One region of the Methylophilus sp. E2MeOHC9 genome, then DNA from elsewhere that is predicted to be linked to it. Evidence: predicted binding sites of a transcription regulator. Region 1 holds the regulator's gene; the other holds the start of a gene.
The links. Region 1 encodes FNR, which switches genes on or off when oxygen is low (the NO sensors DNR and NnrR bind a similar motif). Its sites were predicted from a motif close to TTTGATNTANATCAAA; they were not measured.
Positions count from the first base shown of each region.

Region 2: a site for FNR is predicted at 1,676-1,691, ahead of ACSSVF_RS12420 (OmpW/AlkL family protein). Genes of this name have one in related genera too.

Region 1 is NZ_CP196024.1:1,984,096-1,987,515, forward strand. It holds gene ccoG (cytochrome c oxidase accessory protein CcoG) at 1-548, shown strand, start outside; gene ACSSVF_RS09615 (FixH family protein) at 626-874, shown strand; gene ACSSVF_RS09620 (radical SAM protein) at 931-1,776, opposite strand; gene fnr (fumarate/nitrate reduction transcriptional regulator Fnr) at 1,792-2,655, opposite strand; gene hemN (oxygen-independent coproporphyrinogen III oxidase) at 2,842-3,420, shown strand, end outside.
Region 2 is NZ_CP196024.1:2,573,428-2,576,847, forward strand. It holds gene ACSSVF_RS12405 (DUF3526 domain-containing protein) at 1-768, shown strand, start outside; gene pqqA (pyrroloquinoline quinone precursor peptide PqqA) at 921-992, shown strand; gene ACSSVF_RS12415 (hypothetical protein) at 1,220-1,579, shown strand; gene ACSSVF_RS12420 (OmpW/AlkL family protein) at 1,755-2,447, shown strand; gene ACSSVF_RS12425 (class I SAM-dependent methyltransferase) at 2,534-3,370, opposite strand.

The DNA of each region.
Region 1 (3,420 bases):
GTATTGATGCCTGTGATGATGTCATGGACAAAATGGGCTATGCCAAAGGCCTGATCAAATATACAACGCAAAACGGCATGGATAATCGCTGGAGCCGCCAGCAGATGCTGGCGCGTTTGTTAAGGCCGCGCGTGCTGATCTACTCGACTATCCTGATGACCATGGTTGTGGGTATGGCGGTCAGCATCTATTACAAGCCTGATTTCAGGCTGGATGTGCTGCGTGACCGCGCGGTGATGGCGCGTTATACCAATGATGGCAAGATTGAGAACGTGTATAACCTCAAACTGGAAAATGAGACAGAAGTGGTGCGCGATTATGATTTGAAAGTCACAGGCTTGCCTGATCTGGTCATTCATTTTTCTGATAATAATGTTCAGCAGATCAAAGCGCTTAAACCTTTTGAAAAGCGGAATGTCATTGTTGAGATACAGTTGCCGGACGGAGAAACACGCGCCGGTTCGCACAAGATATTATTTGAGATGACAGATCTTCAAGCCAAAGAAACCATCAAGGAAAAATCTGTCTTTATCGTACCCAGTAATTAATGGGTCACTCAGTAAACAGGCATGAACAAACGGAGTAGAACAGGGTGGCACAAAGCATAATGCACAAAGGAACACAGATGGTGGATCCACAAAAATGGTACCAAAACCCCTATGTCTGGCTTATTATTGGTGGTCCGGCATTGGTGATAGTAGCTTCCTTTATCACGCTATACCTGGCGATTACCCATCCTGACCCACCGATTGACGATTACTACCGCAAAGGCATAGAGATCAATAAAACGCTGGATGCCGAGAGAGATGGCATGGCGCCCGCCGTTGCAGCACGCAACCATGCGCAAACCGGCATGAAACCGGCTGACGACTAAATCCTGCCTTCACTTTAAATCCGATCTTCAGCCCGGATTTTCATTTCAGTATATTGCTAGTTGAATGCGCGCACGTCGAAGCCTTGTGCGCGCAGTTCCTTCGCATAATTTTCTATCACATCATCAGCGGTAGGCACCAAGCAGGCCGCAGCCACCTGCTGGCTAGGCCAGGCAATGCCATAGAGCAAAATACCTGCAATCTTGTCTTGGTATGCCTGCAGCGCTCTGAGATAGCCAGACAGCGCCGGTGTCGTGATCATTTGCTGATCCACCACCCTGCTGACAATGGCTGTTTGTACCCAGGTCGTGCACAGGGCACAGCAGGTTTGCAACCTTTGCAAATGTAACGCCAGCGGCACATGGCTGTCATTGATTGCCAACATCTCCGCATCACTACCTGCATCCAACTTGAACCACACCTCGCCGCCTATCGCTTGCAGGCATGCAACCGCATGTTGTACATGCGCGTGCTGTAATTGGCTGCCATTGGTGATCAGCCTCACTAATACCGGTAGCTGAAGGCGTGTGAGGATATGACTGACTAGCTTTAATGCTTCGGGAAACTGAGGCGAGGTGGTCGGTTCGCCATCACCTGCAAAGGCGATGTCTTTTATCAGGGTTGATAGGGAGTCAAGCCTGTGTGCCGTCGCCTGCTCGCTGATCCAGTGCAAACATTCTTCCAGCTCGGCATGTAGTATCGGCATTGCGATCATGGGTGACGGACCACGTTGCAGGCCTGGCACCTGACAGTAAATGCAATGCCAGTTGCAGCAATGGTTGGGGTGCAGATTGATGCCTATCGAAATACCCTGCGCCCGGCGTGACCAGACCGGGTAGATATATTGCCAAGCTCGTGTCACGGCATAAGCGGCGAGCTCACTGAATAACGCTTGTGCCTGCATGTTCAGCAGCTTGCATTAGCAGGTGCTGGCGTTAAAAATGGCTTTCAGCTTTTCGTGATCGAGGATACGGATATTCTTCTGTTTGACTTCGATAATGCCTTCTTCGCTGAACTTGGAAAAGGTGCGGCTGACGGTTTCCAGTTTCATGCCCAGATAGCTGCCGATTTCTTCACGCGTCATACGCAGAATCAACTCGCTTTTTGAATAACCTCTGGCGTGCAGGCGTTGCAGCAGATTCAGTAAAAAAGCCGCCAGGCGTTCTTCAGCGCGCATATTGGCCAGCAGCATCATGACACCGTTTTCACGCACGATTTCGCGGCTCATGATCTTGTGTACATGACGTTGCAGCATGGGGATCTCACGCGACAGGTCTTCCACATGGTTAAACGGCATCACACAGACTTCCGCGTCTTCCAGCGCAATCGCATTGCAATTGTGTTTGTCACTGACAATGCCATCCAGCCCGATGATCTCACCGGCCATCTGAAAACCGGTCACTTGTTCACGGCCATCTTCAGACACCACACTGGTTTTAAAGAACCCGGTGCGAATCGCGTAGAGCATGGTAAAGGCATCGCCGCTGCTATATAAGTGCGCACCCTGTTTGATTTTTTTACGGGTGGCGACCATGCCATCCAGCTGCTGCATTTCATCTGAGCTCAAGCCTATCGGCAGGCAAAGCTCGCGCAGATTGCAGTTGGAACAAGCGACTTTAAAGCTGGGCTCGCCTTGCTTGAGGTCGGTTTTAGGTTCAATGGGCCTGGGCTCGGCATGCATAGCGGCAATCCTGGACTGGCGTTGAGTATCCGGCAAATTATACGCGTCCTGATGAGATATTTCATGACCCGGTATTGCATGAGTGGCGATTTCATTAAGCATGATGCGAGGTCTCTTCCCTTTATTATGTACTGCCATTATGCAAGCACATGACTGCCATGCATTTGATATGCATCAAGTGGCCGCTGATTACTTTGTGGCAAAGTAGCCTGCAAGTTGGGATGGACCTGGTGACAACGATATATCGCCTGCCATCCATATTGAACAGGAAAAAGTGTGCTGGATACCATGAAATTGATAATCACGCAGGAACATATCGAGCGCTACGATGTTTCGGGGCCGCGCTATACCTCGTACCCAACTGCTGACCGGTTTGTGGAAGCATTTGATGCTGCTGCCTATTGCAAAGCGATTGAGCAGCGCAATATCAGCGGCTGGAAACAGCCATTATCGGTATATGTACACATTCCGTTCTGCGCCTCACTGTGTTTTTACTGCGCCTGCAACAAGATCGTCACCAAGCGCTATGAGCAGGGCGCCATCTATCTAGAGTATCTGCAGCGTGAGCTTAATCTACATACGCAACAGCTTGGGCAGCAGCAGGCGGTGAATCAATTGCATCTGGGCGGCGGTACACCCACCTTCTTCAGTGATGAAGAATTAGCCCGCCTGATGCGAATCCTCAAGCAAGCATTTGTGTTTGACGTCGATGGTGAATATTCAGCGGAAATCGATCCGCGCACGGTAGACCAGGCACGCCTGCAACATCTGCGTGACCTGGGCTTTAACCGGCTTAGTTTCGGGGTGCAGGATTTTGATGCAGACGTGCAGGAAGCCGTACATCGCATACAGACTTACAAACAAGTC
Region 2 (3,420 bases), 590 kb from region 1:
CTGACTGCCCGACCAGTACGCTTCTGGTATCAGCGCGTGATTTCCCGTTGGCTATTGATCGCACTGACATTTTCGTTGCCCGTTATCGCATTTACGGCCATGCATCACCTCTCCCTGGCCCCACTGCTGCAAGTGCTGACCATTACGCTGCTCTATACCCTGCTGTGGACAGCGCTATGTGCGGCCTTCAGCCTGCGCCTGCGTGCACTGAATGCCAATCTGAACGCACTCGCTTTAACCAGCCTCTGGTTATTGTCCTGTATCGTGTTACCCAACCTGGCGCAGCTCTGGTTACATCACCGTTACCCGGTGCATGATGGCAGCCAGATCGCCTTGCAACACCGGCAGGCGGTGCATAGTGCCTGGGATTTACCCAAAACCGACACGCTGACACCGTTTTATGCGCTGTATCCACAATGGAAAAATACCCCGCCAGTCACCGACCGCTTCCATTGGAAGTGGTACTACGCTTTTCAACATATGGCCGATGTGAAACTGGCGCCCCAAGTCACCGCACGTGAACAAGCGCTCAGGCAAAGAGACCAGTCTACCGGTTTGCTGGGCTACTTTTTACCGGCAATATCGGTGCAACGCAGCCTGGAAGACATCGCGCATAGCAATGTCTCCGACCTGCTAGCCCATAGACAACGTATCACGGCCTTCCACACATTATTGCGGCATGACGCCTACCCTTATTTGTTTGAGGAAAAACCTTTTACGCCTGAATCCTTTCGTCAGCTGCCCGCGTTTGAAGATGCAAAAGAATAGCCGAAGCATCCGCTTTAACCTACATTCAAACTACGTAAAATCATGAGCCGTTTTTACGTGATCGCCTCAGGGTCATTTTGAAACGGCGGCGTATAGTGGAAGTCATACAAGTACATCACTGAGATGCACTTAATAACCAAAAGGAGATTATCATGTGGACTAAACCAGCTGCTACTGAAATGCGTTTTGGCTTTGAAGTGACGATGTACGTCATGAACAAATAATTCAGCGCTTGTATCACACAAGTTCAAGCTGAATAACGAAAACCCGCCGATGGCGGGTTTTTTATTGCACTTTCTATTGCACGATAGTTATTACACGATAGACAGTGAATCACCCGGAACCTTATGCCAAACAAGCTTACTAAAAAACAATGGCTTGCCAATGCGATATTCGCTAGTACAATTTAGCCAAGGCATTCCATCATCTGTTTATATTCCCGGAGTCATACATGCAAGTAAAAAAGCTCTCTGTTAAACCATTCGTTATTTCCTCTATCATGACTGCCCTGGTCATGGCGACACTGATGGTTGCAACCTATAGTCAATCAGCCTCTGCGCGCAGCATCTTGCCAGAACAAAATGACGCGGCAGCTGCCCGCGATGCGGTTGGCGATTCCATGAGCAAGCTGGAAGACCTCAACAAGCGCATCAAATCCCAAGAGGCGGTGATTGCCAGGGAACAGGAAAGACTACAGCAATACCAATCTGAAAAAGCGCAGACTGAACAAGACCTTGAATCCAGAAAAGCCATATTTGAGCAAAAATCAAAAGTGCTGGATGAAGCCTGGAAAAGCCGCAGTAACTATTAACAACTCAGCCTAGCTTTACCCTTGTGAGTCTTTCACACCCATCCTGATCAAATCATCCATTCACCACCGCCTGACCCAAATCACGTGTGCAAGTTAGTTGATTTGGGTCAATACCTGCTTTACCTGACGCTCCTACAATGCCATCAAGTTCAATGCACTAGATGGAGTGATCACAATGAAAAAAACCGCAATCAGTTTAATGTTGGCAGCTTTGTTACCTGCCATGAATAGCCATGCCGAACAAGGCGATTGGGTGGTGCGACTGCGCGCCACCAATATCAGCCCGAATGAAAGCAGTGACCTCGGCAAGTACGTGAATAAAAACGTGGCGGCTGGTGCCATGTCGAATGGCGCAGAGTTAAAAGTCGACAACAATACCATTCCAGAACTCGATATCAGCTATTACTGGACCAAGAACATTGCGACTGAGTTGATCCTGGCGCTCGGTTCCAAGCATGATGTCAGTGTCTCCAAAGAACCAGGCGCTGTGGTGCCTAACCAGAAACTGGGCAGTATAGATGCCTTGCCGCCAACACTGACCGTGCAATGGCACTTTAACCCTGACCAGACCTTTGACCCGTATGTCGGTGCCGGCATCAACGCGACATTCATGCTGGACCGCAAGCTGGAACTGAGCCAGGGCCCGCTGGCCGGCACGGATATCAAGATCGACAGGAGCAGTTTTGGCCCGGCATTACAGGCGGGCTTTGATATCAATCTGCAAGATGGCTGGCTGTTGAACGCAGACGTGAAATACCTGTGGCTGGATACTGACGTGAAATTGAAAACCGCGGGTGGCTGGACCAAGATCGACTCGCTGGATGTGAATCCATGGGTATTGAGTATCGGCGTCGGCAAACGCTTCTAATCTTAAAGTCTCTTCCCTGGAGTATTAAAGCTCCATTTGGCCTCTGATACTTTGCTGTATCAGAGGTTTTTTTATGCAGCGCGCACTCAACTATTCAAGTTAAATCGCGCGGCAAGACTGGTCAGGTTCAGCTGCTCCAGTAGTTGCTGGCCACGCTCCAGAGCGCTGCGTTTACGCTGGCCGGTGAATTTAGCAATGATCAATTCATTTTTCATGGAATGCTCCCAGCCCACCAGTTCGGTCACGGTCACCTGGTAGCCATGCGCTTCCAGTTCAAGGCAGCGCAGCACATTGGTGACATGGCTGCCAAATTCACGGGTATGAATCGGATGCCGCCAGAGCTCGCCTAACAATGTTTTTGCAAGCGACTCGGCTTTGTGCAAGCGCATGGTCTCAGCCACTTCTGCCTGGCAGCAAGGCACCAGCACCATATATTGCGCCTGTTTTTGCAGGCCAAACTGGATAGCGTCGTCGGTGGCGGTATTACAGGCATGCAATGCGGTGACAATATCCACCTTGGCGGGTAATTGCTGTGATCGCATGGCGTCAGCCACGCTCAACGGCTCAAACTGCATGCGCTCAAACCCGCACTCGCTGGCTAACTGGCGTGACTTTTCTATCAGCTCGGCGCGGTTTTCAATGCCGATCACCTGGCCGCCAGCATGCTGCTTGAGCAATAAATCATACAAAATAAAGCCCAGGTATGACTTACCCGCGCCATGATCCACCAGCACCGGATCAGGCTGCGCACTCATGACCGTCTGCATCAAGGGCTCTATGAAATTGACCAGGTGATACACCTGCTTGAGTTTGCGGCGGCTATCCTGGTTGAGCTTGCCGTCCCGCGTCAGGATATGCAGTGCTTGTAATAATGGAATGGATTGGCCCGGTTTCACCTCGGGTGGCAATATCGTTTTGACCATGCGTCCTACTGCTTTAAAATAGCAATATGGTAGTGTAGCAGCATAGACGT